3 regions of the Streptomyces sp. NPDC003247 genome follow, and region 3 is predicted to be linked to each of the others. Evidence: riboswitches for the same ligand, from Rfam matches in the RefSeq annotation. Region 3 holds a riboswitch; each other region holds the start of a gene.
The links. Region 3 has a riboswitch for cobalamin ahead of ACFYWQ_RS14175 (ABC transporter substrate-binding protein). Riboswitches for the same ligand answer to the same signal wherever they lie in the genome.
Positions count from the first base shown of each region.

Region 1: linked by a shared signal. The riboswitch ahead of ACFYWQ_RS08755 (ribonucleoside-diphosphate reductase subunit alpha) and the one ahead of ACFYWQ_RS14175 (ABC transporter substrate-binding protein) in region 3 are both predicted to bind cobalamin.
Region 2: linked by a shared signal. The riboswitch ahead of ACFYWQ_RS40085 (cobalamin biosynthesis protein) and the one ahead of ACFYWQ_RS14175 (ABC transporter substrate-binding protein) in region 3 are both predicted to bind cobalamin.

Region 1 covers NZ_JBIAPF010000002.1:847,546-857,329, forward strand. Annotated here, with positions in the region: gene ACFYWQ_RS08745 (GlxA family transcriptional regulator) at 1-719, opposite strand, end outside; gene ACFYWQ_RS08750 (ribonucleotide-diphosphate reductase subunit beta) at 932-1,945, opposite strand; gene ACFYWQ_RS08755 (ribonucleoside-diphosphate reductase subunit alpha) at 1,945-4,296, opposite strand; cobalamin riboswitch at 4,420-4,569, opposite strand; gene ACFYWQ_RS08760 (GNAT family N-acetyltransferase) at 4,610-5,116, opposite strand; gene mctP (monocarboxylate uptake permease MctP) at 5,205-6,833, opposite strand; gene ACFYWQ_RS08770 (DUF3311 domain-containing protein) at 6,830-7,096, opposite strand; gene ACFYWQ_RS08775 (GntR family transcriptional regulator) at 7,264-8,028, opposite strand; gene ACFYWQ_RS08780 (extracellular solute-binding protein) at 8,450-9,730, shown strand.
Region 2 covers NZ_JBIAPF010000019.1:98,712-108,495, forward strand. Annotated here, with positions in the region: gene cobN (cobaltochelatase subunit CobN) at 1-2,713, opposite strand, end outside; gene ACFYWQ_RS40080 (cobyric acid synthase) at 2,710-4,218, opposite strand; gene ACFYWQ_RS40085 (cobalamin biosynthesis protein) at 4,215-5,159, opposite strand; cobalamin riboswitch at 5,259-5,379, opposite strand; gene ACFYWQ_RS40090 (hypothetical protein) at 5,621-5,842, opposite strand; gene ACFYWQ_RS40095 (anion permease) at 5,878-7,119, opposite strand; gene ACFYWQ_RS40100 (class II aldolase/adducin family protein) at 7,268-7,960, shown strand; gene ACFYWQ_RS40105 (alpha/beta hydrolase family protein) at 8,162-9,289, shown strand; gene ACFYWQ_RS40110 (hypothetical protein) at 9,741-9,784, shown strand, end outside.
Region 3 covers NZ_JBIAPF010000004.1:98,966-108,749, forward strand. Annotated here, with positions in the region: gene ACFYWQ_RS14155 (bifunctional sugar phosphate isomerase/epimerase/4-hydroxyphenylpyruvate dioxygenase family protein) at 1-1,417, opposite strand, end outside; gene ACFYWQ_RS14160 (IclR family transcriptional regulator) at 1,927-2,724, shown strand; gene ACFYWQ_RS14165 (ABC transporter ATP-binding protein) at 2,718-3,539, opposite strand; gene ACFYWQ_RS14170 (FecCD family ABC transporter permease) at 3,677-4,690, opposite strand; gene ACFYWQ_RS14175 (ABC transporter substrate-binding protein) at 4,687-5,742, opposite strand; cobalamin riboswitch at 5,798-6,011, opposite strand; gene ACFYWQ_RS14180 (YnfA family protein) at 6,401-6,736, shown strand; gene ACFYWQ_RS14185 (hypothetical protein) at 6,840-7,046, shown strand; gene ACFYWQ_RS14190 (alpha/beta hydrolase fold domain-containing protein) at 7,236-8,159, opposite strand; gene ACFYWQ_RS14195 (GNAT family N-acetyltransferase) at 8,428-9,228, shown strand; gene ACFYWQ_RS14200 (DUF3237 domain-containing protein) at 9,382-9,784, shown strand, end outside.

The DNA of each region.
Region 1 (9,784 bases), on a different contig from region 3:
ATGTGCGCGCGGGCCGCGAGCTGCTCGACGGTGACCTCCCGGTCGAGGTGCCGCTCCATCCAGGCGAGCACCTCGCCCACCGTGTCGCACCGCGACCGGGGCAGCGGCCGTTCGACGTACTGGGCCTGGCCGCCGTCCCGGTGCGGCGGTACGACCATCCGCCGGGCGATCCGGTTGGCGACCTCGGGCCCCTGCTCCTTGCGGACCAGGTGCAGACAGGCGTCGATCCCGGCGGCCGTGCCGGCCGACGTGATCACGGGGTCGTCGTCGACGTAGAGGACGTCGGGCTCGACGTCCGTGCGCGGATACCGCCGGGCGAGCTGCTCCGCGTGCCGCCAGTGCGCCGCGCAGCGCCGCCCGTCCAGCAGCCCCGCCGCGCCCAGCACGAACACCCCGGAACAGACGCTCAGCACCCGCGTCCCGCGGTCCACGGCCCGCCGCAGCGCGTCGAGCAGCTCGGGCGGGTAGTCGCGTGTCAGGTACGCCTTCCCGGCCGGCACGGCGATCAGGTCGGCGCTCTCCAGGCGTTCCAGGCCGTGCTCCGTGCGCACCCCGAAACCTGCGGGGGTGGTCAGCGCGGGCCCCTCCCCGGAGGCGACCGCGAAGTCGTACACCGGCAGCCCCTCGTCACTGCGGTCGAGGCCGAACACCTCGCACACCACACCGAGTTCGAAGGGGTGCACACCGTCGAGGACGACCGCGACCACGTTCTTCAGCATGCCGCCAGTGTGCCGTGCGAGTGGCAGGATTTTGAAGGTGTACGGCAGTCCTGCCACTGCCATGAGCGTCACGGGCGCACGATGCTTACCCCCATGAACGCACTCGGCTCCTACCTCACGGTCCTGGTTCTCTTCCTCCTCCTCGCGGGTCCGGCGCTCGTGGGACTGGCCCGCGAACGCCGGATCGACCGTCAACTGAGGGCGGCCAGGACTCAGAAGTCCTCGTCCAGGTCGACCGTGCCCTCCACGGCCACCTGGTACGCCGACACCCGGCGCTCGAAGAAGTTGGTCAGCTCCTGAACGCCCTGCAACTCCATGAAGGAGAACGGGTTCTCCGAGCCGTACACCGGGGCGAAGCCGAGGCGCGTCAGTCGCTGGTCGGCGACGCACTCCAGGTACTGCCGCATCGAGTCGGTGTTCATGCCGGGGAGCCCGTCACCGCACAGGTCGCGCGCGAACTGAAGCTCGGCCTCGACGGCCTCCCGCAGCATGTCGGTGACCTGCTGCTGGAGCCGGTCGTCGAAGAGGTCCGGCTCCTCCTTGCGGACGGTGTCGACGACGTCGAACGCGAAGGACATGTGCATGGTCTCGTCCCGGAACACCCAGTTGGTGCCGGTGGCGAGGCCGTGCAGCAGGCCCCGGCTGCGGAACCAGTAGACGTACGCGAAGGCGCCGTAGAAGAACAGGCCCTCGATGCACGCGGCGAAGCAGATCAGGTTGAGCAGGAAGCGGCGCCGGTCGGCCTGGGACTCCAGGCGGTCCAGCTTCTCCACCGAGTCCATCCAGCGGAAGCAGAACTCGGCCTTCTCGCGGATGGAGGGGATGTTCTCGACGGCGGCGAAGGCGGCCGCGCGGTCGTCCGGATCGGGGAGGTAGGTGTCCAGGAGGGTCAGGTAGAACTGGACGTGGACCGCTTCCTCGAAGAGCTGCCGGCTGAGGTACAGCCGTGCCTCGGGGGAGTTGATGTGCTTGTACAGCGTCAGCACCAGGTTGTTCGCGACGATCGAGTCGCCCGTCGCGAAGAAGGCGACCAGCCGGCCGATCAGGTGCTGCTCGGCCGGCGTGAGCTTCGCGAGGTCGGCCACGTCCGAGTGGAGGTCGACCTCCTCCACGGTCCAGGTGTTCTTGATGGCGTCCCGGTAGCGCTCGTAGAAGTCCGGGTAGCGCATGGGGCGCAGAGTCAGCTCGAAGCCGGGGTCGAGAAGGTTCTTCGTGGTGGAGCTCATTACTGGCAGGCCTCGCAGGACTCGGGGTTTTCCAGGGAACAGGCGACGGCGTCCTCGGGCGCCGGCTGCTGGACGGGAACGGTGGCCTGCGCGGCGCGGGCGATGCGGGTCGCCGGGCGCGAGCGCAGGTAGTACGTCGTCTTCAGGCCCGATTTCCAGGCGTACGCGTACATCGAGGAGAGCTTGCCGATGGTCGGCGTCTCCAGGAACAGGTTCAGGGACTGCGCCTGGTCCAGGTACGGGGTGCGGGCGGCGGCCATGTCGATCAGGCCGCGCTGCGGGATCTCCCAGGCGGTGCGGTAGAGGGCGCGGACGTCGGCCGGGATCCAGGTGAAGTCCTGCACCGAGCCGCCCGAGTCGCGCAGCGCCTCGCGGGTGCGCGCGTCCCAGACGCCGAGCTCCTTGAGCTCCCGCACCAGGTAGGAGTTGACCTGGAGGAACTCGCCGGACAGCGTCTCGCGCTTGAACAGGTTGGACACCTGCGGCTCGATGCACTCGTAGACGCCCGCGATGGACGCGATGGTGGCGGTCGGCGCGATGGCGAGGAGCAGGGAGTTGCGCAGACCGGTGCCGGCGATGCGCTCGCGCAGGGCCGCCCAGCGGTCCGGCCAGGTGAACTCGACGCCGTAGTGGTCCGGGTGCAGGACGCCCCGGGCGGTGCGGGTCTTCTCCCAGGCCGGCAGCGGGCCGTTGCGCTCGGCGAGGTCGGCGGAGGCCTCGTACGCGGCGAGCATGACGCGCTCGGCGATCCGGGTGGAGAGGGCCTTGGCCTCGGGGGAGTCGAAGGGCAGGCGCAGCTTGAAGAAGACGTCCTGGAGGCCCATCGCGCCGAGGCCGACCGGGCGCCACCGGGCGTTGGAGCGGCCCGCCTGCTCGGTCGGGTAGAAGTTGATGTCGACGACGCGGTCGAGGAAGGTGACGGCGGTGCGGACGGTGTCGTCCAGCCGCTGCCAGTCGATGCCGTCGCCGTCGACGAAGGCGCCGAGGTTCACCGATCCCAGGTTGCAGACCGCCGTCTCCCCGTCGTCGGTGACCTCCAGGATCTCCGTGCAGAGGTTGGAGGAGTGCACGACGTGGCCCGGCGTCGCGGTCTGGTTGGCGGTGCGGTTGGCGGCGTCCTTGAAGGTCATCCAGCCGTTGCCGGTCTGCGCGAGGGTGCGCATCATCCGGCCGTACAGCTCGCGCGCCGGGATCGTCCTCCGCGCCAGGCCCGCCGCCTCGGCCCCGCGGTAGGCCGCGTCGAACTCCTCGCCCCACAGGTCGACCAGCTCGGGCACGTCGGAGGGGGAGAAGAGGGACCACTGCGCGTCGGCGTTCACCCGGCGCATGAACTCGTCGGGGATCCAGTGCGCGAGGTTCAGGTTGTGCGTACGGCGGGCGTCCTCACCGGTGTTGTCGCGCAGCTCCAGGAACTCCTCGATGTCCGCGTGCCAGGTCTCCAGGTAGACCGCGGCCGCGCCCTTGCGCCGGCCGCCCTGGTTCACGGCGGCGACGGAGGCGTCGAGGGTCTTCAGGAACGGGACGATGCCGTTGGAGTGCCCGTTGGTGCCGCGGATGAGGGAGCCGCGGGAGCGGATCCGGGAGTACGACAGCCCGATGCCGCCGGCGTGCTTGGAGAGGCGGGCGACCTGGTGGTAGCGGTCGTAGATCGAGTCCAGCTCGTCCTTGGGGGAGTCGAGGAGGTAGCACGACGACATCTGGGGGTGCCGGGTGCCGGAGTTGAAGAGCGTCGGGGAGGAGGGGAGGTAGTCGAGGCGGCTCATGAGCCCGTAGAGCGCGGCGACTTCGTCCACGGCCCGCGCGGTGTCGTCCTCGGCGAGTCCGGCGGCGACGCGCAGCAGGAAGTGCTGGGGCGTCTCGACGACCTTGCGGGTGATCGGGTGGCGCAGGAGGTAGCGGCTGTGCAGGGTGCGCAGGCCGAAGTACCCGAAGCGGTCGTCGGCGTGCGGGTCGACCAGCGCGTCGAGCCGCGCGCCGTGCAGCGTGACGAACGCGGCCGTCCGGTCGGCGATCAGCCCCTCCCGGTGTCCCACGGCGACGGACCCGGTGAAGGAGGTCACGCCCTGGGAGGCGGCCTCGGCGCGGATGCCGAGGGTGAGCAGACGGGCGGCCAGCCGGGAGTAGGCGGGGTCCTCGGAGATGAGGCCGGCGGCCGCCTCCGTGGCCAGCTCGCGCAGTTCCGTCTCGTCCGCCCGCGCGGAGCGGCCCCGCAGGGCGGCGGCGGCGACCCGGCCCGGGTCGCCGTCGGGCAGGTCGGCGGTCAGCTCGGTCAGGGTCCGCAGCAGGGCGGTACCGGGGCCGTCGGTGTCCTGCGGGGTGGCTGAAGCCGGATCGGCTGGCGCGATGGTCACGTGGGGGCTCTCCCTCGCTCGGCAAGGGGCCTGGCGGAGGGCAGGGGGCAGCACACGAGCGCGCACGGCGTCGCGTCCACCGGCCCACTCCACGAGGCCCGGACGTCAAGGCACCCGAGCCGGACGGCCGGGCGCACTGTCGGCAGGTCCTCGGACTGGACGGGTGTGCGCACATGGGTAGGCGCGCACACGAGTACACCGTTGCGGGACAGTTCCGGATTCACACCGGATTCCCCTGCGGCGACAGCGAGCACGAGCATACATCTTGTGCTCGCCCGTCACGCCACCCCCAGATGTTGTGTTGCCGGTGATCTCAGAGCGTCAACCGGTAGGTCAGGAGAGTGATGTCGTCCAGGTGCGGCACGGGATTCCAGTCCCGCTCGGGTGTGCGGACGAAGCCCAGCCGCTCGTAGAGCCGGTGGGCGGTGTGCATGGCCCGCTGGCTCGACAGCACGACGGCCGTGCAGCCCCGCGTGGTCCGCGCACGCTCCACACAGGCCCGCACGAGGGCCTCGCCGGCGCCCCGGCCGCGCTGCTCGCGCGCGACCGCCAGCGCGCGGATCTCGGCCTCGCCGGGCCGGGCGATGTCGGCGACGGGCCCGGGGCCCGGTACGAAGGTGACCCCGCCCAGGAGCAGGTCGCCCGCCACGGCCACGAGGACGGTGGCGGCGGCCGCCCGCGCGGCCACGTCCTTCAGCACGGGCAGGTACGCGTCGCCCTCGCCGTAGTCGAGGAGGCCGTCGTCGAGATAGGCGCGGGCGGTCAGGTCGCCGAGGCCGGCGTGTTCGGAGGGTTCCGCTTCCCGGATCCTTATGTCCATGGCGCGCAGTGTGCCCCACGCACACGACGGTGGGCCGCCGGATTTCTCCGCCGGCCCACCGAGAGCCTTGCCGCGTGCGACGTTCCGGCTAGTGGGACGTTCCGGCGGTCGCCGGCGGCAGCTCCACCTGGACGCCCGGGTCGCCGGCGTCCGCCGTGTAGTCCTCCGGGCTCGTCTCGTCGACGCCCTCCGGGGCCTTCAGCGCCTTCAGCACGAAGGTGAGGACCACCGTCACCACCACGTTCAGCACGAACGCCGTCAGACCGATATACCCGATCTCGCCGATGCCGGGGATCTCCTTCGCCGACCCGCCGAAGTGCTTCTGGGTGGGGGAGGCCACGCCGTAGGCGGCGAGCGTGCCGTAGAGCATGCCGACGGCCCAGCCCGCGAGCAGCGCCCAGCGGTGGAACCAGCGGGTGAACAGGCCGCCGACCAGGGCCGGGAAGGTCTGGAGGATCCAGATGCCGCCGAGGAGCTGGAAGTTGATGGCGACCGTCTTGTCCATCGTCAGGACGAACGCCAGGGCGCCCACCTTCACCAGCAGCGAGACCAGCTTGGAGACGCGGGTCTCCTCCTTGGGCGTCGCGTCCGGCTTGATGAAGTCCTTGTAGATGTTGCGGGTGAACAGGTTCGCGGCCGCGATGGACATGATCGCCGCCGGGACCAGCGCGCCGATGCCGATCGCGGCGAAGGCCACGCCCGCGAACCAGTCCGGGAACATGTCCTCGAACAGCTGCGGGATGGCCAGCTGCCCGTTGGTGACCTTGACGCCGGCCGCGATCGCCATGAAGCCCAGCAGGGCCAGCAGGCCGAGCATGAGGGAGTACAGCGGCAGGATCGTGGTGTTGCGGCGGATCACGTCACGGCTCTTGGAGGACAGCGTCGCGGTGATCGAGTGCGGGTACATGAAGAGCGCCAGCGCGGAGCCCAGGGCCAGCGTGGCGTACGTCCACTGACCCGCCTCGGCCGGCGCCAGCGCGCCCCGCGGCTTGCCCGTCGCCGGGTTGGTCTGCGCGAACGCGTCACCCGCCTTGGCGAAGACGTCGTCGAACCCGCCCAGCTTGATCGGGATGTAGATGATCGCCACCGCGATCACGATGTAGATCAGCGTGTCCTTCACGAACGCGATCAGGGCGGGCGCGCGCAGCCCCGACGAGTAGGTGTACGCGGCCAGCACGCCGAAGGCGAGCAGCAGCGGCAGGTCCTTGACGAACCAGTTGGTGTTCTCGCCGCCGCCGACCCCCATCACGTCCAGCACGGCCTGGATGCCGACGAGCTGGAGCGCGATGTACGGCATGGTCGCGAGGATGCCGGTGACGGCCACGGCCAGCGACAGGCCCTTGGACCCGAACCGGCCGCGCACGAAGTCCGAGGTGGTGACGTACCCGTGCTTGTGCGAGACCGACCAGAGGCGGGGCAGGAAGGTGAAGATCAGCGGGTAGACGAGGATCGTGTACGGGACCGCGAAGAAGCCGGACGCGCCGGCCGCGTAGATCGCCGCCGGGACCGCCACGAACGTGTAGGCCGTGTACAGGTCGCCACCGAGCAGGAACCAGGTGATCCAGGTGCCGAACGACCGGCCGCCCAGGCCCCATTCGTCGAGGCTGTGCTCGTTCTCGGCCCTGCGCCAGCGGGCCGCGAGGAAGCCCATGACGGTCACGGCCAGGAAGAAGAGGACGAAGACGGTGAGTGCGACGCCGTTGACCTCGTTGTTCATCGGGACGCACCCCCGTCCGAGGCCTTGCGGGCGCGCTGGTCACGCTGCCACAGCCGGTACGCGATCATCGTGAGCACGGTGGAGATCAGCACCCAGGCCATCTGGTACCAGTAGAAGAAGGGGATGCCGATCAGCGTCGGCTCCACCTTCGCGTACGAGCCGACCCAGAGCATCGCCACGAAAGGCGCGAACAGGCAGAGGGCGATGACGACGCGTACGGGCGTCACCACCGGACCTCTTGAGACGTGTGGTGCTTCCGGCATCGGGCGACTCCATCCCCTCGTTGATCGCGCGTGCAACGCACGCGAAATGTAGGGGACGGATAAAGGTCAGCGGAAGACCTCGTCCGGATATCGGGACCTCCGCTCCTGCCCGCTCCACCCGAACCGGGGGGGCGGGAGCTCGGTGGGAGCTCGGCCGCGGTGGCCGCCTACTCCTGCGGGCGCTTCAGCCGGGCCACGAACTTGTAGCGGTCCCCCCGGTAGACGGACCGCACCCACTCCACCGGCTTGCCCGCCTTGTCCAGGGAGTGCCGGGACAGCATCAGCATCGGCAGGCCCACGTCGGTGCCGAGCAGGCCCGCCTCGCGCGGGGTGGCCAGGGAGGTCTCGATGGTCTCCTCGGCCTCCGCGAGGTGGACGTCGTAGACCTCGGCGAGGGCGGTGTAGAGGGACGTGTACTTGACCAGCGACCTGCGCAGGGCGGGGAAGCGCTTGGCCGACAGGTGCGTCGTCTCGATCGCCATGGGCTCGCCGTTGGCCATGCGCAGCCGTTCGATGCGCAGCACGCGTCCGCCGGCGGTGATGTCGAGGAGCCCGGCCAGCCGGTCGTCGGCCGTGATGTAGCCGATGTCCAGGAGCTGGGAGGTGGGTTCGAGGCCCTGGGCGCGCATGTCCTCGGTGTACGAGGTCAGTTGCAGCGCCTGGGAGACCTTGGGCTTGGCGACGAACGTGCCCTTGCCCTGGATGCGCTCCAGCCGGCCTTCGACCACCAGTTCCTGGAGGGCCTGGCGCACGGTCGTGCGCGAGGTGTCGAACTCGGCCGCGAGGGTCCGCTCGGGCGGCACGGGGGTGCCGGGCGACTGGGTCTCCGTCATGTCGAGCAGGTGCTTCTTCAGGCGGTAGTACTTGGGCACGCGCGCGGTACGGACGGTAGCCCCACCCTCGTTCTCCGCACTGCTGACGTCGGTGCTCATGGCCTGCCTTCCCGGCTCCGGATGCCGAACGGCCGACATCCCATCGGCCGCGGCTCACATCGTGGCACGGGTTCGTGGGCGGGGTGACCGGTGCGGGTGACCTCGCACGCTCCGTGATCCCCTCTGTATACCCGCGGGACCCGTCTTGGTCTAGTCCAGCACGCCGTCGTAGGGCGGTGGTCCGTTCCGCGCGAGGGCCTTCGGCGGGCGCCCCGGAAATTGAAAAGTCCCTGCATATCGCGGTCGCGTAACGGACGACTCGGCGCCTGTGAAGCACCCTTGACAGCCCTATTGGTCTGAGCCAAGCTCCCCGTACTGGTCTACACCATTGGTCCAGGTCCTGGCCCCACGGACGGTACGCGTTGACGCTCGACCGCGGCGGGGAGGCAGGGGGGTTTGTGGCATCCCTGAGGAGGATGGCGTGAAGCGCAAGCTGATAGCCGCGATCGGTATCGCGGGCATGATGGTCTCCATCGCGGCGTGCGGGGACAGCGACAAGGGGGGCTCGGACAAGGGTGCCGAGGCTAAGGAGCTGACGGTCTGGCTCACCGTCGACGCCCAGAACAACTGGCCCGAGCTGGTGAAGGCCGCCGACGCGGCGGTGCAGAAGAAGCACCCCGGCCTCAAGATCGACCACGAGTACTACGGCTGGCCGGACAAGAACGCCAAGCTCGACGCGGTCCTCGCCACCGACAAGGCCCCCGACGTCGTCGAGATGGGCAACACCGAGATGCTCGGCTACATGGTCAAGGGCGCCTTCGCCCCCCTCGACGCCTCGCAGTTCGACAACTCCTCCGCCTGGCTGGACGGCCTCAAGACCTCGGTGACCTACGAGGACAAGACCTACGGCGTCCCCTACTACGCCGGCGGCCGCGTCGGCAACTGGCGCAAGGACCTCTTCGCCGCCGCGGGCGTGAAGACCGCCCCGACCACCTACGCCGAGCTGACCGCCGCCCTGGACAAGGTCCAGAAGAAGGAGGGCGACAGCTTCAGCGCCTGGTACCAGCCCACCCGCGACTGGTACGCGGCCATGTCCTTCGTCTACGACGCCGGCGGCTCCATCGCGACCGAGTCGGGCGGCCAGTGGAAGGCCAACCTCTCCTCGCCGGAGTCCCTCAAGGGCCTCAACGAGTTCAAGAAGATCGTCGACACCTACATGCACGGCGACAAGACCAAGGACGAGTCCGACCGCTACATCGTCTACGGCCAGGGCAAGTCCGGCATGATCTTCGCCCCCGCCTGGGAGGGCGCCACCGCCGCGGCCCCGGAGAACGACAAGACGGGCAAGCTCAAGGACAACGTCGAGAACTTCGTGCTGCCCGGCCCGTCCGGCAAGAACCTCCCGGTCTTCCTGGGCGGCTCCGACCTGGCCGTGCCGGTGAAGTCGGACGCGCAGGACCTCGCCGCCGAATGGATCAACGCCTTCACCGGCCCCTCCGGCCAGAAGGGTCTGATGGCCAAGGGCAACCTGCCCAACAACAAGACCGACCTCGCGACCCTGAAGAACGACCCCGAGACGGTCGTGCCGGCCACCGCCGCCGAGTCCAACTGGTTCGTCCCGATGGCCCCCGGCTGGGGCCAGGTCGAGAAGGCCCAGGTGCTCCAGACCATGCTCCAGAACATCGGCACCGGCAAGAAGACGGTCGAGGAGGCCGCGAAGGAGGCGGACGCCGCGATCGACAAGGTCATCAACACCAAGTGACCTGAGAGCAGGGCCCCGACCCCCCAGGGTCGGGGCCCTGCTTCCCGGACGACC
Region 2 (9,784 bases), on a different contig from region 3:
CGGTCACCCGGCGCGAGGCGTCGTCCCACACCGGGCGGCAGCCCAGCAGCGCCAGGATCTCGGCGATGTCGTCGCCCTGCGTGCGCATCGCCGACGTGCCCCACACCGTCAGGCCGACGGACTTCGGGTACGCGCCGGTGTCCTGGAGGTACCGCTGGACGAGGGAGTCGGCGAGCGACTGCCCCACCTCCCAGCTGAGCCGCGAGGGAATGGCCTTGGGGTCGACGGAGTAGAAGTTCCGGCCGGTCGGAAGGACGTTGACCAGTCCGCGCGTCGGCGAGCCGGACGGGCCCGCCGGGACGTAACCGCCGTTCAGGGCGCGCAGGACGTTCCCGATCTCGTCGGTGGTGCGCGCCAGCCGCGGCACGACCTCGGCGCAGGCGAACTCCAGCACGGCGACGGCGTCCGGGAGCCGGACACCGATCACCTCACGGACCAGGCCCGGGACGGCCGCGGTGTCCCACCCGAGGGACTCCAGGCCCTCCGCGAGCCGCCGGCACAGCTGCTCCAGCAGGTCGATCGCGTCGGCGGCCGTGCGCGACGGGCCCGCCACCAGGTCCGTCAGCTCGACGGACACCTTCACCGGCGCCCCCGGCTCGGCGAGCAGCTCCTTCTCCACCAGCCCGAAGTGCGCGGCCAGCGCCGCCCGCAGGCCCGGCAGCGCGTTCGCCTGCCCGCCCCACACCTGCGCGGCCCGCAGCACCGCGAGCACCAGGTTCACGCGCGGCTCCCCGACCGGGCCGCCGCCCAGGACGTGCAGGCCGTCCCGGATCTGCACGTCCTTGATCTCGCACAGATAGCCGTCGATGTGCATGACGAACTCGTCGAAGTCGTCGTCGCCCGGCTGCTCGGCCACGTGCAGGTCGTGGTGGAGCTCGGCCGCCTTGACCAGCGTCCAGATCTGGGCGCGCACGGCCGGCGCCTTGACCGGGTCCAGGTCGGAGACGAGCGCGTACTCGTCGAGGAGCTGCTCCAGCTTGGCCAGGTCGCCGTAGGTGTCGGCGCGCGCCATGGGCGGCACCAGGTGGTCGACGACGGTGGCGTGCCCGCGCCGCTTGGCCTGGGTGCCCTCGCCGGGGTCGTTGACGATGAAGGGGTAGACCAGCGGGAGTTCACCGAGGACGGCGTCCGGGGCACAGCCGCCGCTGAGCCCGAGTCCCTTGCCCGGCAGCCACTCCAGCGTGCCGTGCTTGCCCATGTGGACGATCGCGTCGGCGCCGAAGCTGTTCTCCAGCCACCGGTAGGCGGCCAGGTAGTGGTGGGACGGCGGCATGTCGGGGTCGTGGTAGATCGCGATCGGGTTCTCGCCGAAGCCGCGCGGCGGCTGGATCACCACGACGACGTTCCCGAACCGGAGCGACGCGAGCACGATGTCGTCGCCGTCCACGTAGAGGGAACCCGGCGGCTCCCCCCACGCCTCCAGCATCGCCTCCCGCAGCTCCGGGTCGAGCTTGTCGAACCAGGCCCGGTAGTCGGCCAGCGGGACCCGGGCCGGCGCGGCGGCGAGCTGTTCCTCCGTCAGCCACTCCACGTCGTGCCCGCCGGCCTCGATGAGCCGGTGGATCAGCTCGTCGCCGCCGGACGGGTAGTCGGTCAGCGCGTACCCCGCGTCCCGCAGCGCGTCCAGGACCCGTACCGCCGACGCGGGCGTGTCGAGGCCGACCGCGTTGCCGACGCGGGAGTGCTTGGTCGGGTAGGCGGTGAAGACGAGCGCGATCCGTTTCTCGGCGTTCGGCTTGTGCCGCAGCCGGGCGTGGCGGACGGCGATCCCGGCGACCCGGGCCGCCCGCTCGGGGTCGGCGACGTACACCGGCACGTCGTCGGGCCCCTGCTCCTTGAAGGAGAACGGCACGGTGATCAGCCGCCCGTCGAACTCCGGGATGGCGACCTGCATCGCCGCGTCCATGGGGGACAGGGCGGCGTCGGACGCGTCCCAGGCGGCCCGGGAGGAGGTCAGGCAGAGCCCCTGGAGGACGGGCACGTCGAGGTCGGCCAGGGCGCCGATGTCCCAGGCCTCCTCGTCGCCGCCCGCCGACGCCTGCGAGGCGTGCGTGCCGCCGGCGGCGAGGACGGTGGCGACGAGCGCGTCGGCCCGGCCGAGGATCTCGTACAGCCCGGGGTCCGCGCCCCGCAGCGAACCGCAGTACACGGGCAGCGCGTTGGCGCCCCGCGCCTCGATCGCCTCGCACAGCGTGTCCACGAAGGCGGTGTTGCCGCTCAGCTCGTGGGCCCGGTAGAAGAGCACACCGACGGTCGGCCGGCCCGCGACGAGGTCCCGCTCCCCGCGCACCCCGAACTCGGGCATCTTCCGCGGCTCGTCGAACCCCTCGCCGGTCAGCAGCACGGTGTCCGACAGGAACCGCGCCAGTTCGGTCAGGTTGTCCGGCCCGCCCTCGACGAGGTACCTCAGGGCCTCCGCGACGACCCCGGTGGGCACCGACGACTCGGCCATCAGCTCGGCGTCGGGCACGCCCTCCCCGCCGAGCAGCACGGTCGGGATCCCGGACGCCCGCAGCGCGGCCAGCCCGTCCTCCCAGGCCCGCTTGCCGCCCAGCAGCCGTACGACGGCGATGTCGGCGCCCTCGACCAGCGCGGGCAGGTCCCGCTCGACGTCCACCCGGGTCGGGTTGCCGATCCGGTAGGAGGCGCCGGAGGCGGACCGGGCCGCCAGCAGATCGGTGTCGGCGGTCGACAACAACAACACTGTGCTCATGCGGGCGCTCCCGGTGGAATGAAAGGCAGTCCTTGCGGCGCGCCCGACTCGATGAGCCGCCGGAGCGCGTCGGTGTCCGCGTGCTGTTCGATCAGGTCGCCGAGCCGGTCGAGCTGCTCCTCGCGCAGCGCGGCGAACGAGGTGCCGGCGGCGGGCACGAAACGACGGCCCGCGGCGGCCGCCACCTCGCGCAGGAAGGCCCGCCGGAATCCGTCCGACTCCAGCGAACCGTGCCAGTGCGTGCCCCAGGTCTGCCCGACCCGGCAGCCGTCGAGGAAGGGCTCCCCGCCCAGGACCTCGGCGACCCCGTGGTGGATCTCGTAGCCCTCGACCGGCTCCCCGAGGGCTTCCCCGACGGGCCGGGTGAGGGTCTTCTCCCGGGCGAAGCGCACGCGCACGGGGAGGACGCCGAGCCCGTCCACCCGCCCCCTGCGGCTCTCGACCTCGTCGTCGATGCGCTCGCCGAGGAGCTGGAAGCCGCCGCAGATGCCGAGGACGGGCCGCTGTTCGGCCGCACGGCGGACCAGGGCGTCGGCCAGCCCCCGCTCCCGCAGCCACTCCAGCGCCCGCACGGTCCCCCGGGTGCCGGGGACGACCACGAGATCGGCGTCCGCCAGCTCCTCCGGCCGGTCCACGAACCGCACCACGACGCCCGGCTCGGCGGCCAGCGCGTCGACGTCGGTGAAGTTGGACATCAGCGGGACCGCGCAGACGGCGACCCGCAGCACGTCCTCCCCCACGGGAGGGGCGACGGCCGACTCCCGGACCGTGCCGCGCAGCGACACCCGCAGCCCGTCCTCCTCGTCGATGCCGAGCCCGTGGCGGAACGGCAGCACCCCGTACGTCCGCCGCCCGGTCAGCCCGTGCAGCATGTCCAGGCCCGGCTCCAGCAGCGAGACGTCGCCGCGGAACTTGTTGACGAGGAACCCGGCGACGAGCGCCTGGTCCTCGGGGGAGAGCAGGGCGACGGTCCCGAAGAACGAGGCGAAGACGCCGCCCCGGTCGATGTCGCCGACGACGAGCACGGGCAGCCCGGCGCCCCGCGCGATCCCCATGTTCACGATGTCCGTCCGCCGCAGGTTGATCTCGGCGGGAGAACCGGCCCCCTCACAGATCACCGCGTCATACGTGCCCCGCAACGTGTCGAGGCACTCCAGCACGGTGCCCAGCAGCTGCTGCTGCCGCCCCCCGTGGTACCCGCGGGCGCTCATCTCGCCGACCGGCTTCCCGAGCAGCACGACCTGGCTGCTCTGCTCGCCACCGGGCTTGAGCAGCACGGGGTTCATCAGCGCGGTCGGCTCCACCCGGCACGCCTGGGCCTGCATGGCCTGCGCGCGCCCGATCTCGGCGCCCTCCCGCGTCACGAACGAGTTCAGCGACATGTTCTGCGCCTTGAAGGGCGCGACCTTCACTCCCTGCCGCACCAGCCACCGGCAGATCCCGGCGGTGACGACGCTCTTGCCGGCGTCGGAGGTGGTGCCGGCGACGAGGAGACCCCCGCTCATGACGTACGCCCCTTCGCGACGAGGCGCGCGGCGACGGTGACGCCGAGCGCGAGGAGGCCGACACGGCGGGAGAGCCGCGCGGCACGTTCGATGTCCCGCGCGGCCACGGGCCGCCCGGCCGCCCCGTTGAGCACGGGCCGGTGCTCGACCCGGCCGCCGTAGGACAGGGTCCCGCCCAGCCGCACCCCGAGGGCGCCGGCGAAGGAGGCCTCCACCGGACCGGCGTTCGGGCTGGGGTGCTTGCGCGCGTCGGCCCGCCAGGCCCGTACGGCCCCGCGGGGGTCGTCCCCGGCGACGGCGGCGAGGACGGCCGTCAGCCGTGCCCCCGGCCAGCCGGCCAGGTCGTCCAGGCGCGCCGAGGCCCAGCCGTAGCGGCGGTGACGGGGCGACCGGTGGCCGACCATGGCGTCGAGGGTGTTGACGGCCCGGAAGCCGAGCAGCCCCGGCACACCGCCCACGGCGCCCCACAGCAGTGCCCCGACCACCGCGTCGGAGGTGTTCTCGGCGACGGACTCGACGACGGCGCGGGCGATCCCGTCCGCGTCCAGGGCCTGTGGATCCCGCCCGCACAGATGCGGCAGCCGGGCCCGCGCGCCCTCGACGTCCCCCGCCTCCAGGCACCGCCCGATGGTCCGGGCCTCGCGCACGAGGGAGGTCCCGCCGACGACGGCCCAGGTGGCGGTGGCGGTCAGGGCGGCGGAGGCGGCGGCCGACGACCGGACGGCGCGTGCGGCGCCGGCGCCCAGGGCCACGGCCCCGCCGACGCACACGGCGGTGTGCAGCGCGCCCCACCCGCGGTGGTCGTGCCACAGCACCCGCTCCACGCCGGCCGCGGCCCGCCCGAACACGGCGACCGGATGTCCCCGGCGCGGATCGCCGAGGAGCAGGTCCCCCAGGAGGCCGGCGGCGGCGCCGTACGCGTGAAAGCGATCGGCACCCATCGGCTCAGCCGGCCGCGGGGTCGGGCAACGACCGGGTGGATGACCTCGAACGGCAGCCGAGCATGGCGATATGTCCTCACTCAGGGTGTCCACGCCCTGGTTCGACGAGACCGGCGACGAGAGTTCCTGGCTCCCGGGGGTGTCTACCCCGGTGACAGTGGCGGGACCGCGCCGGACTCACACCGGCTTCCTCTTCCTGTCGCCGTACATGGCTCCGGCAGTCCACCACGGGCCCGGAACGGCCGTCAACTTGGTGTTGACCTGCACGGGGAGAGTGTGCAGAACCCCACACCGGCCGTCCGGGACGGCCGGTCGCGGACGTGCGTCCGCCCCGCCGGGACCGCCGGTGGGACGGCCGCCGACAGGGCGGAGGGAGGAGGGACGACAGAGGGAGGGGAGGGGGGCGGAGGAGGGGCGGGGACCCGTGGTGCGTGAAGGGCCGGAGACCCTCGGTGCGCGGCTCAGGCCACGATCAGCGAGATGCCGTACGCCACCGCGGCCGCGCACGCCGCGAAGCAGGCGTACGCCCCGGTGACCGCGAGCGCGGCCGTCCCGCCCTGCGCCGCGGCCCGCTCGCGCCGCGACAGGCCCATGATGCCGAGGGTGAACAGCGCCACCAGGGCCACCGTGACCACGAGGCTGACGCCGAAGACGGAGCCCAGAGCCGCCCAGTCGATCTTCATGATGCTTCTCTTCTCTGTGTGCCGGGTGGGCGGGCTCAGGCGGCGGGAGCCGTCGGCTCGGTGGCGATGGCCGGTGCGGCCGGCGACGGGACGGCGGCGACCGGCCCGTCCGGGACCGTGCCCGCCGGGGGCGGGGTGACGGCCGCGATCGCCGTGGTGACCACGCCGGCCGGCTCGTCGGTCCCGTTGACGTTCGACGCGTCCACGACCTCGCTGCGGGACCGCTTCCAGATCGCGGCGCTGGAGGCGACGAGGAAGACCGCGACGAGGCCCGTGCCCCAGGCGCCGAGGCCGGTGACGTACTCGGCGAGCGCGCCGACGACAGCCGCGGCCGGCAGGGTCAGGCCCCAGGCGATGAACATCCGGGTGGCCGTCGACCAGCGGACGACGCCGCCCTTGCGGCCCAGCCCCGCGCCCATCACCGCGCCGGAGACCGAGTGCGTGGTGGAGAGGGAGAAGCCGAGGTGGGAGGAGGCGAGGATGACGGTGGCCGCGCTGGTCTGGGCGGCGAAGCCCTGCTGCGGCTGGAGGTCGGTCAGGCCCTTGCCCATGGTGCGGATGATGCGCCAGCCACCCAGGTAGGTGCCGAGCGCGATGGCGAGGCCCGCGGAGAGGATGACCCACAGCGGCGGGTCGGAGTCGGGGGCGACGGCGCCGCCGGCGACCAGGGCGAGGGTGATGATGCCCATCGTCTTCTGCGCGTCGTTGGTGCCGTGGGCGAGGGAGACCAGGCCCGCCGAGGCGATCTGGCCGGCCCGGTAGCCCTTCTCGGCCGCCTTGCCGTCGGCCTTCCGGCCGAGCGTGTACGACAGGCGGGTGGCGAACATCGCGGCGACGCCCGCCACGATCGGGGCGGCGACCGCCGGGAGCAGCACCTTGGTGACGAGCACGTCGCCGTGGACCGCGCCGACGCCCGCCGAGGCGATGGTGGCGCCGATCAGACCGCCCATGAGGGCGTGCGAGGAACTGGAGGGGAGTCCGACCAGCCAGGTCAGGAGGTTCCAGAGGATCGCGCCGACCAGGGCGGCGAAGATGACCTCGGGACGGATGCCGGTCTCGTCGACGAGACCCTTGGAGATCGTGTTGGCGACCTCCACCGAGAGGAATGCGCCTACAAGGTTGAGCACGGCGGACATGGCCACCGCGACCTTGGGCTTGAGCGCGCCGGTCGAGATGGTCGTGGCCATCGCGTTGGCGGTGTCGTGGAAACCGTTCGTGAAATCGAACGCGAGTGCGGTTACCACCACAATCGCGAGGATCAGCGAGAAGTTTTCCATTTACCCAGGCAATCGTTCGAGGTCATTGGCTGGATGAAGGTAGGTAACCTGGGTGAACGGAAGGTGAACTGAGTCGGGCTTCGCGATGACTGTCTGCGGAGTCCCGGATTCCAGCCGCCCGGGCGCCGCCCCTGGCAGGATCATGGGCATGGCTGAACTGCGACGTGACCCCCGCCACGACACCGCCGGCACAGCGGGGACGGAGGAGACCCGGGCCTGGGCCGACCTGCTGGCGACGGCCCGCCGCACCGCCGCCGACGGGCTCGTCGTCGGCACCTCCGGCAACGTCTCGGTCCGCGTCGGCGACACCGTGCTCGTCACCCCCTCCGGCGTGCCCTACGACCGCCTCACCCCCGACGACATCACCGGCGTCCGCCTCGACGGCCGGCAGGTCCTCGGCACCCTGGTCCCCACCAGCGAACTGCCGATGCACCTCGCCGTCTACCGCACCACCGACGCCCGCGCCGTCGTCCACACCCACGCCGTGCACGCCACGGCCGTCTCCACCCTCGTGACCGAACTCCCGCCCGTCCACTACATGGTCTGCGCCCTCGGCGGCTCCGTCCGGGTCGCCCCCTACGCGACCTACGGCACCCAGGAACTGGCGGACAACATGCTCCGGGCCCTCGACGGCCGCACCGGCTGCCTCCTCCAGAACCACGGCACCCTCACCTACGGCGCCACCCTCGACCAGGCCTACGACCGCACCGCCCAGCTGGAGTGGATGTGCCGGCTGTGGCTCACCGCGTCGTCGGTGCCCGGCCTCACCCCGACCCTCCTGACACCGGACCAGCTGACGGCGGTGGCGGAGCGGCTGGGGGGCTACGGGCAGCGGGCCTGACGGGGCGGCCCGCGGCACGCCGTGCTCCTCCGCTCCGGCCCGTGGCGTGCCGCGCTTCGGCCCGTGGCGTGCAGTGCTCCGGCCCTTGGTACGCCCTGCTCCGGTCTTTGGTGCGCCGTGCTCCGGTCTTTGGTGCGCCGTGCTTCGTTCCGTCCCGCACCACCACTGGCCGGTCGGACGATCGGCCGGGACACTGGACGGGTGCGCACTGTCACCGCGACGGCCGCCGCCGTCACCGCAGCCCTGGCCGCCGGCGCCGCCAGTGTCGCCGCCGGCCGGTTCGCCAGCGACGCCGCGCTCAAGGCGCCGCCCGGCCGCCCCCTGCCCACCGAACCCCGGCTCACCGTGCACGGCACCGCCGCCGGCCAGATCGTGCTCACCCGCGACCTGGCCGCCCTGCGGCCCGGCACCTACGGCCTCGGCGGAAACGGCTCCCACGCCGTCGTCGGCCCGGTCCTGCCCACCGCGTCCCCCTCCGCCGACACCGTCGTCCGCCGCCTCGAACGCGTCACCCACGGCACACTGAGCCCCGGCGACGCGGTGTGGCTCACCCCCAACCTGCACGTCGGCACCCCGAGCGGCGCGCTCGGCCTCGACCACGCCGACGTCGACGTCCCCGGCGAGCTCGGACCGCTGCCCGCCTGGTTCGTCCCCGGCGCCCGCCGCACCTGGGTGATCGCCGTGCACGGCCTGGGCACCACCCGGGAGCACGTGCTCAACCTCGCCGGCTTCCTGCACCGCCGGCGCTTCCCGGTGCTCGCCCTCGCCTACCGCGGCGACCTCGGCGCGCCCCGCCCCCCGGACGGCCTCAACCACCTCGGCGCCACCGAGTGGCGGGACGTCGACGCGGCCCTGCGGTACGCCGTGCGGTACGGCGCCGAACGCGTCGTCCTGCTCGGCTGGTCCACCGGCGCCACCATGGCCCTGCGGGCCGCCGCCCACTCCGGCCTGCGCGACCTCGTCTCGGGGCTGGTGCTGGACTCCCCGGTGCTCGACTGGCAGGCCACCCTGCGCGCCCTCGCCGCCGCCCGCCACACCCCCGGCGCGCTGCTGCCCCTCGCCGTCCGCGCCGCGCAGGGCCGCACCGGCCTGGACGCCCACCACCCCGACGAGGCGGCGGACCCCTCCCGCCTGCGCGTCCCGGCCCTGGTCTTCCACGGCCCCGACGACCCGGTCGCCCCCTGGGAGGCCACCCGCCGGCTCGCCGCCCGGCGCCCCGACCTCGTCACCCTCCACCCCGTCCGGCAGGCCCCCCACGCCGCCATGTGGAACGCCGACCCCGCCGCCTACGAGGAAATCCTCCGCCGCTTCCTGACCCCGCTGATGTGACCTCCGCCGTAGGGCGGCGCGGCGGGGCTCCCCACAGGAGGCCACCACCCCCGCCCGCAGGACCGCACGCCCGTTGCCACGGGCCACCACCCCCCGCCCACGGGACCGCACGCCCGTTGCCACGGGCCACCACCCCCCGCCCGCGGGACCGCACGCCCGTTGCCACGGGCCGTCACCGTCCCGCCCGCAGGCCCACCACACCCGTTGCCACGGGATCACCACCCTCCCGCCCGAGGGGCCGCCGCCCTCCTTCCGCTCACCGGCACCAGGCGTCCCCGCGCCCCCGTGCGCACCGGGCCGCGCACCCCGTCCCGAAGGTTCCGTTTAACCCCGTACCAGTGGCTTGATCACGTCTCCTCACCCGCCTCCGGCCCCCGTCCCGGGACCGGGTCCCCGCCCCGCCAGGGCATTCCGTTTGGGTTTTCGGACCGTCAACCGGAAGACTGCACCCGTGACGTCCCGTATCCCGCGCGACTCCAGGCTTCGACTCGTCCG
Region 3 (9,784 bases):
TGGGTCCGCCGTGCGGGGCGGTCAGGGCGCGGCTGCGGAAGAGGCCGTAGGGGTCGGCGAGGTCGACGCTGTCGTGCGGTCGCAGGCCCAGGACGGCGCGGTGGAAGAGGACCGCCTCGTCGAAGTGGTGCCAGGGCTGGGTGAGGGCGAGGTGGTCGATGCCGGTGATGCCGCCGGCCGGGCTCGGGGCGTCGTGGAGCGGCTCGAAGTCGTCGGTCCAGCTGGGCAGTCCGGGCCGGTCGGTCGCGCAGTGGAGCAGTTCGGTGCCGTCCGGTGCGGCGATGGCCTCCAGGGGGACGTCGTGGACCGCGCGCCGCTTGGGGAGCGCGGGCGCGAGGAGGGCCTCGGCACGCCGTGCCGCGGCCGCCGGGTCGGGGGTCTCCAGTCCGATGGCCGCGAGGGTGGTTCCCGAGCGGCGCGTCGAGGTGCCGGTGTTCACCAGGACGCGGGCGGCGCCCTGCTGCCACAGCTCGACGGGTTTGCCGCGGTGGCGGCCGGTGCGGGCGAAGCCGAGCGCGGTGAGCAGCGTGCCGACGGGCTCGGGGTCGCCGGTGGCCAGCTCCGCGAAGGCCACTCCCGAGGGGACGACGGGGGCGGGCAGGGGGGAGACGCCGGCGTTCTCCTCCAGGGCGAGCAGCGACCGCAGTCCGTCCACCGCGGTGCGGCCCGCGTCGGCCTGGCGGAAGACGTCGTTGAAGACCTCCAGGGAGAGCGGGCCGTCGTAGCCGGCGTTCAGGACGTGGCGGACGAGACCGGTGACGTCGAAGCCGCCCTGGCCGGGGAAGCAGCGGTAGTGGCGGCTCCACTGGAGGACGTCCATCGCCATCAGCGGGGCGTCGGCGAGTTGCAGGAAGAAGATCTTCTCGCCGGGGATGTCCTCGATGCCCCGGGGGTCGGAGCCCCGGGAGAGGATGTGGAAGCTGTCCAGGCACACGCCGAGTGCGGGGTGGTCGGCCTGTTCGACGATGCGCCAGGCGTGGTCGTACGTGCTGACGTGCCGTCCCCAGGCGAGCGCCTCGTAGGCGACGCGGATGCCGTGGTCCTGGGCGAGGTCGGCGAGCCGGGCGAGCTGCCGGGCGGCCAGGGAGTCGTCGGCGAGGGTCTGCGGGGAGACGTTGGAGCAGACCAGGACGGTGTCGGCGCCGAGCCTGCGCATCAGGTCGAACTTGTGCCGGGCGCGTCGCAGGTTGCGGTCGAAGAGTTCCTCGGGGACGCCCTCGATGTCACGCATCGGCTGGTAGAGGTCGATGCTCAGGCCGAGGTCGGCGCAGCGGGCGCGGATCTCCTCGGGGCTGAGGGGGGCGGCGACCAGGTCGTTCTCGAAGATCTCGACCCCGTCGAAGCCGGCCCGTGCGGCGGCCGTGAGCTTCTCGGTGAGCGTGCCGCTGAGGCAGACGGTGGCGATCGACTTACGCATGCGTCCTCCCGACGCTGGTCCGGGTCCGGCCGACGCTGGTCCGGGTCCGGTCCGCGCGTCCGGCCGGGCCGGCGCTCGCCCCGCGTCCGGGCGCCGCCGGCCCGGCCGTCGTCGTGAGAACTGCTGCTGTCACTGGAACTCCAAGCTGACCACTAGGTGGATCGACAGGTCCACTGTACGGTCACAGTAGAGGAGGGTGGGGCACCGGACAAGGAAGCGCCGCCCGCGACGGACCTCCGCCGGTCAGCGTCCAGGCGGCACCGACACCCCTGCCCTCCCCTTGCCCACCGGCCTGGCGCCGCTCTGGCAAGGGTGACGTCCTACCGCCGCGCTCCATCCGCGGAGCGGACCACGAAGACCGGCACACGGCACCCGGGAGGGGGTGGAGGCCGCCTTCCCGGATCCCGGTACGGCGCCCGCGTCGTTGCGGTTACCGTGGTCCGCAGAGCGGACTGCCGTTGTGGCCGACGGGGGTCCGCGACGGGCGGCACGAAGCAGGGAGACGACGGGTGGACGGCGGCGAGACGGCGCGGGCCGAGGACGAACGGGAGCAGCCGGGCACCGGCGTGCGCAGTGTGCGCCGGGCCGTCGACATCCTCAACCTGCTGAGGGAGGACCGGCCGGTCGTCACCCTGCGCGAGATCACGGAGGCCACGGGGCTGGCGAAGACCACCGCGCTGCGCCTGGTGCAGACCCTGGAGGAGACCGGGCTGCTCGGCTCGCACCCCTCCGGTTACACGGCGGGCCCCGGGCTGTGGCGCTGGGCCTACCTCGCCCGCGGCCGGTGGGAGGTGCCGCGGGAGACCCGCAAGGTGATGCGCGACCTCGCCGACCGGCTCGGCGAGACCGTGAACATCTTCGTCGCCCGGGACGTCCAGCGCGTCTGCGTCGCGCACGAGGAGAGCCCCCACCCCCTGCGCCACGTCGTCGACGTCGGCGACGAACAGCCGCTGTGGGCGGGCGCCTCCTCCAAGGTCCTGCTGCGCGACGCCTCCGACGCCGTCCTGCGCCGGGTCGCCCTCGCCTCACCGTACGGCGAGGCGCACACCGACCGGCTGCGCGCCGGGGCCGCCGAGACGGCCCAGCGCGGCTACGCCGTCAGCAGCAGCGAGTTCGACGAGGGGCTCACCGCCGTCGCCGTGCCGGTCACCGGCCGCTCGGGGGCGGTCGTCGCCTCCCTCTCCGTGAGCGGGCCCAGCCACCGCTTCCCGTACGAGGCCGTGGAGCGCTTCGCCGCCGAACTCGCCGGAGCCGCCCGCCTCATCTCCGCCCAGGGCTTCAGCCACCCGCTGAGCAGCGGTCACTGACCCCGGCACGGAGCTTCCTCCGACCGCCGGCGCGACGCGCGGCGCAGGAAGCGGATCACCGGACGGCCGTGCGCGGTGGTGACCTCGGCGCGGACGCCGTACACCTCCTCGATCAGCTCCGCGGTCAGGACGTCGCCCGGGGTCCCCTCGGCGACGGCGCGTCCCTCCCGGAGCACCAGCAGCCGGTCGCCGTACATGGCGGCGAGGTTGAGGTCGTGCAGGGCGATCACGGTGGTGACCGGGAGACCGGCGACGAGGTCCAGCAGGTCGAGCTGGTGCTGGATGTCGAGGTGGTTGGTCGGCTCGTCGAGCAGCAGTTCGCGGGGTTCCTGGGCGAGGGCGCGGGCGATCTGGGCGCGCTGGCGTTCGCCGCCGGACAGGGTGTGCCAGGACTGGGCGGCCCGGTCGGCCAGGCCCGTGCGCTCCAGTGCCTCGGTGACGGCCCGCGCGTCCGCCGCCGTGGCGGCCGTCCAGGCCCGGCGGTGGGGGATGCGGCCGAGGGCGACGACGTCGCGGACGGTCAGCTCGGTCTGGGTGTGGGCGTGCTGCTCGACGGTGGCGACACGGCGGGCGGTGGCGCGACGGCCCACCTGCGCCAGGGGCCGCCCGTCCAGGGTGACGACGCCGGCCGTGGGAGCGAGGACGCCGGCGAGCAGCCGCAGCAGGGTCGACTTGCCCGACCCGTTGGGGCCGATGAGGCCCACCGTCTCGCCGGGGCGGAGGGCGAGGGTCAGGCCGTCGAGGATGAGCCGGCCGTCGGCACGACGGGTGACACGGCTCGCGCGGAGCCCGGCCGCCGTGTCCGCCGTGTGCACCGTGTGCGCCGTGTGCGCCGTATCAGCCCTGTCCGCCACGGTCCCTGCGTCCGCCCCGCTCCCGGCTCCGGCTCGGGCTCCGGCTCCGGCTCGGGCTCCGGCTCCGGCTCCGGCTCCGGCTCCGGCGTGAGTGTCCTTCACGCCTTCCTCCTCCCGCGGTGGAGCACTGCCACGAAGACGGGGACGCCGATCAGGGACGTCACGACGCCCACGGGCACCTCCTGCGGGTCGAGGACGGTACGGGCGGCGGTGTCCACCCAGACCAGGAAGACGGCCCCGGCCAGTGCGGTGACCGGGAGCAGGCGGGCGTGGCCGGAGCCGGTGAGGGCGCGCGTCACGTGCGGGAGGACCAGGCCGACGAAGCCGATCGCCCCGGCGCAGCTGACCAGGACGGCCGTGAGCAGCGCGGTCGCGCACAGCAGGACCAGCCGGGCGCGGCCGACGCGCACGCCGAGCGAGGCCGCGGCCTCCTCCCCGAAGGCGAACGCGTCCAGGGTGCGGGCGTGTCCGAGGCAGACGCCGAGCACGGCCGCCAGGACGCCCGCGCACAGCAGTACGTCGGTCCAGTCGGCGCCGGAGAGCGAGCCGAGCAGCCAGAACAGCACGCCGCGGGTCGTCTCGGCGTCGGCCGAGGTGAGCACGGTGAAGGAGGTCAGCGCGGAGAACAGCTGCATCGCCGCGACGCCGGAGAGGACGACGCGGTCGGTGCTGCCGCCGAGGCTGTGGCTCAGCAGCAGGACGAGCCCGAAGGACACCAGCGCCCCGGCGAACGCGCCCCCCGACAGGGACACCGCGCCGCCGCCCACGCCGAGCACGACCACGGCGACCGCGCCGGTGGAGGCCCCCGAGGACACCCCGAGCACGAAGGGGTCCGCGAGCGGGTTGCGCAGCAGCGACTGCATCACCGCCCCGCACAGCGCGAGTCCCGCCCCGCAGACGGCGGCGAGCATCGTGCGGGGCATGCGCAGGTTCCAGACGATGCCGTCGCGCAGCGGCGCCAGCCGGCTCTCCCCCGCCCCGAGACGGGCGGCGACCGACGCCCACACGTCCGAGGCGGAGATGTCGGCCGGGCCGATCGTCACGGCGACGGCGACCGAGGCGGCGAGGACGAGCAGGCCGCAGGCCGTCACGAGCGTGTCGCGCAGCCTCACCCGGCGAGCCCGAACGAGCGCAGTCCGGCGGCGACCTGTTCGATGCCCTCGACCGTGCGGATCGACGGGTTCATGGCCTGGCCGCTGAGCAGGATGTACCGCTTCTTCTTCACGGCGGTGAGGTTGCGGGTGGCGGCGTCGGTCTCCAGGAAGCGGATCTTGGCCTCGGCGGTCTCCGCCGTCTGCGACCTGCGGCTCAGGTCGCCCAGGACGATGACGTCGGGGTCACGGTCGGCGACCGTCTCCCAGTTGATCTGCGGCCATTCGTCGTGTGTGTCGGAGAAGGCGTTCTCCGCGCCGACGGCCCGGGTGATGGCGCCGGGGGCGCCGCAGCAGCCGGCGAGGTAGGGCGACTCGGAGTTGGCGAACCAGTACATGAGGGAGACGCCGGAGGCGTCCAGTGCGGCGGTGGCCTCGCGCACCCGTTCCTGGAGGCTCGCCACGAGCTTCTCGCCGCGCGCCTCGACGTCGAAGGCGCGGGCCAGGTCGCGTATCTCGCCGTACACGGCGTCGAGGGTGAGCGGCTCGCTGCGGGAGCCGTCGCCGCCGCTGTCGTTGTCCTTGCCCTCCGAGCAGTCGGACGGCGAGACGTAGGTGGGCACGCCCAGCTCCTCGAACTGCTCGCGCGTGGCGACGCCGCCCTTGCCGAGGGTGGAGACGAACGAGGCGGTGACGAAGTCCGGTTCGGCGTCCAGCACCTTCTCGAAGGACGGGTTGTTCTCGGCCAGCCGCGGCACGGACGCGCTGGCCTTCTCCAGTCCCTTCATCACCGGGTCGGTCCAGGTGGCGGTGCCGGCCATGCGGTCCTGGAGGCCGAGGGAGAGCAGGATCTCGGTGGTGCCCTGGTTGAGGGAGACGGCCCGCCGGGGTGCCGACTCCAGCGTGACGCGGTGCCCGCAGTCGACGATCGTGCGCGGGTAACCGGCGGTGGCCTTCTCCCCTCCTGCGGCGGATCCGCCGGAGCCTCCGCAGGCGGTGAGCAGGAGGGCGGGGGCGAGCAGGAGGGCTACGGTGCGCGGGGCGCGCGGCGGTGTGGAACGGAGCACGGGCATGCCTCGGGTGTCGGGGCTCGTACGCGGAGCCTGGCCTGCGGACGTCCGCCACGCCCTGGGGCGTGGCGGTGCCAGCAGGTCTTCGGACTCGGGTTCGTCCGCGCGGGGCGCCTTCCCGGTGCGGTGCCGCACCGGCCCGCCGGCCGGCCCGTCCCCTTCCCAGTGGCACGCGTGCCCCGCCCGTCCCCCTCACCGCTGCGCGTCAGTTCCGGATTCGCACCGGATTCCCTGGCCTCGGATGTGGCTCGACTGGCCTCGGCAGGCTATCAAGCCACCGGTACGGCCAGATCACGGCGTCGGCCGCGGGCAGGGTCCGGGAGCAGGCGTCCTCTGCGGGCACGGTCCGGGAGCAGGCGCCCGGTGCGCGGGCGGTCCGGAAGCAGGCGCCCGGTTCACGGCCAGATCACGGGCGTCGGCCACGGGCACGGGCACGGTCCGGGAGCAGGCGTCCGCTGCGGACACGGTCCGGAAGCAAGCGCCCGGTGCACAGGCAGTCCGGCGTCCGCTGCGGGCGCGGCCCCGGCACCCGGCGCGCGCGGGCGGTCCGGGACCCGGCGCGCGGGCGGTCCTGGCCCCGGCGTCCGCCGCCTGTACGGCCCGACGGCTCCTCAGGGTCGGCCGGAGATCGCGGCAGCGGCCCGGTCGATAGGGTCGCCCCATGACTGTCGCCCGTTCCGTCGCCCTGTTCGTCGTCGCCGCCCTGTTCGAGATCGGCGGGGCCTGGCTCGTCTGGCAGGGCGTCCGCGAGCACCGGGGCTGGGTCTGGGCCGGGGCGGGCGTGATCGCGCTGGGCCTGTACGGCGTCGTGGCCACCTTCCAGACCGACGAGAACTTCGGCCGCATCCTCGCCGCCTACGGCGGTGTCTTCGTCGCCGGATCGATCGCCTGGGGCATGGTCGCCGACGGCTACCGTCCCGACCGCTACGACGTCGTCGGCGCCCTGGTCTGCCTCGCCGGCATGGCCGTAATCATGTACGCGCCACGGGCGCGGTGAGCCGGCCCGCCGTCGTCGGCCGGGCGAGCCGGCGGGGGCGGTGCCGCCGCGGCTCGCGCCGGACGCACGTGTGTCACCGGCCGCCGTGGGGTCGGATGTGCGGGTGCGGGGTGACCAGGCCGCTCTGGTAGGCGATGACGACGAACTGGGCGCGGTCGCGGGCGTGGAGTCGATGCCGGGCATGAAGGACGTGCCGTCGTCGGAGGCGGCGGGTGCCGTGGCGGCGCCCGCCCCGACGGCGCAGAGCAGCACCGCCCACAACAACGTCACGAGCCGGCGCCGCCGGAAGGCGGTCCGGCCCCACCGGTAGAGCGAGGTGGCCACGGGAAACGGATCTCCAGATCTGGTGTCGGGTGGACGACCAGCCTGGCGTGGCGGGGGGCGCCGGGGCATCGTGCCGGTGCGGGCACTGTGGCCTGGTGGCAGGGCACGAGCCGGCGCGCCCGGGTCCTCCCGCAGGAGGAGGACCCGGTACTCCCCGGGGACGACGGCGGGCCCGTCAGCCGGAGAGGAAGCTCGCGAAGAAGTCGAGCGACCGGTCGACCTCCTTGAGGGAGGGGCCGCGGTTCAGGTGGCCGTGCGTCATGCCCGCCGCGAGGTACGTCCGGACCGGGACACCGCGCTCGTCCAGTTGCCGGGCGAGGAGTTCGCCGGACGGCCGGAGGTCGTCGAACTCGGAGAGGACGACACCGGTCGGGGGCAGGTCGTCCAGGTTCGCCGCCCCGGGCATCGCGTCCGCCGGCAGGTCGGTCAGGCGGCCGACGTAGTTGCGCACCATGCCCTCGATCGACTCGGTGGTGAACCGCAGGAGCGACGGCAGTTCCCGCATCGCCGCCGCCGTCTCGTCGTCCAGGGCCGGGGTCGGGAAGTGGGCGAACGGATAGGCCAGCAGCAGGGTGTCCGGGCGGGGTTCGTGCCGGTCGCGCAGCCGGATCGCCGTGGACAGGGCGAGGGCGGCGCCCGCGCTCGCGCCGCCCAGGGCGACGGGGCCGCGCACCTGGCCGGGTCCGTGGAGCCAGAGCCACGCGGCGTGCGCGTCGTCGACGGGGACGGGGTGGCGGATGCCGTCCACCGCCAGCCGGTACCCGACGGAGACCACCAGGGCCCCGGCGCGGGCGGCCAGCTCGGCGGAGACCGTGTGCGCTTCCGGCATGTCGAGATCGCCGGCCGCGAAGCCGCCGCCGTGCAGCCACAGCAGCGCGCGGCGGGGCTCGTCGCGCGGGGCGTAGACACGGACGGGCACCTCGCCGTGCGGTCCGGGGACCACGAGGTCCTCGACCGAGACGTCCGGCAGGCTCCACTCGCCGGGATCGCGGTAGTACTCCGCGAGCCGGGCGCCCGCCTCCGGGTCGGACGCGGCGCCCTCCCGGCTGAGGCCGTCGAGCAGGTGCAGCTTCCCGGCGAGGAAGGGATCTATCGGCATGGGCGCTCCCAGGGTGTCGGGTCGGTGGTGCGGGCGGCGCGCCCCGGGACGGGGGCGGTGTCGGGCGAGGACGCCGGTCCCGGGGCTCCTTGTCGGGACCAGTGTGATCGCCCGGCGGCCGTTCCCGGCAGGCGGCGCCGCCCGCCTGCCGGGAACGGGCGCCGCGGAGGTCCCTCAGAAACGCCCTGTGGCAGGCGTGAACCCTGGACCGGTGCCGTTCGTTACTCCTCGGAAGCATCCACGCACTCCACGGCACGAGGGGTTGTCCATGACGGGTCTCACGGAATCGATCGAATCGATGGAGCAACTCGCCACGGTCTGGCGCGCCTTGGTCCTCGACCGGGAACCGCGCGCGGACGTGCGGGACCTGCCGGGCGTCGCCGTGCGCTGGGCCGACTGCCGGTTCGCGTTCTGGAACTGCGTCACGCTGACCGACGTGGGGGCGGACGCGGTGCTCCTGGAGAGGCGTCTGACGCAGGCGGCGGACATCATGCGCGCGAAAAAGCACCCGGGCTTTCTGTGGCTCTTCGAGGACCTCCTCGACGGCGGGGCGCGCGCGGGCCTGGCGGAGGCGGCCGAACGGGCCGGTCTCCAGCACGCCTTCGCCGGCACCGGCATGGCCGGGAACCTGCTCCCCGTGCCCGACCCGGTCCACCCGGACCTGACGTTCGCGCGGGTGAGCACCGACGAACAGCTGCGGGCGTACGCGGACCTCAACGCGCGCGCCTACGGATTCCCGCTGGAGGACGGCCGCGACGGGCTCCTCGGCTCCGCGCTGTGGAAGACCGGCGTGCACGCCTACCTCGGCCTGCGGGACGGTGTCCCGGTGACGTGCGCCGCGACGCTGGAGGCGGAGGGACGCCTCTTCGTCGTGCTCGTCGCCACGGACCCCGCGTGGGAACGCCGGGGCTACGGCGAGGCGGTGACCCGGAAGGCGCTGCACGAAGGCGGCCGAGCGACCGGACTGACCCGCGCCACTCTGCACGCGACCGCCGCCGGGGCACCCGTGTACCCCCGCATCGGTTTCGAGCCGAACTCACCGGTGCACTTCTACGGATCGAAGAGCTGACCCTCCGTCGGTCGAGGGCCGGCTCCGTGCCCCCGGGGCGTCGCCGGTGCCGTCGCGCCCGGTATCGTGCATCGACTTCGCGGACCTGCGTTCCCGGACCGCTCCGGCGCCCCGACCGCGCCGGGGCGTGTCCCCCGACGACGGGAGTACGGCATGGCGCACGCCCCCAGCACCCGGCACGCCTTCACCCTGGAAGTGGAGCTGGCTCCTCCGATCGACGTGGGCGAGACCCCGCACGGCCGGCGCCGGGTGATCCCCATCACCGGCGGCACGTTCAGCGGGCCGGACGCCCGCGGCCAGGTCCTGCCGGGCGGCGCCGACTGGAACCTCGTCCGCCCGGACGGTGTCACCCACCTGTGGGCGCGCTACACCCTGCGCACCGACGACGGTCACCACCTCATGGTCACCAACGAGGGCTGGGGCACCCGGGACGAGGCGTCCGTGCGACGGATCTCCGCGGGCGGCGGAGGTGAGCCGGACGGCTGGTACTGCCGCACCAACCCTCGCTTCGAGGTGGGTGAGGGGCCCTACGCGTGGATGAACCACACCCTCTTCA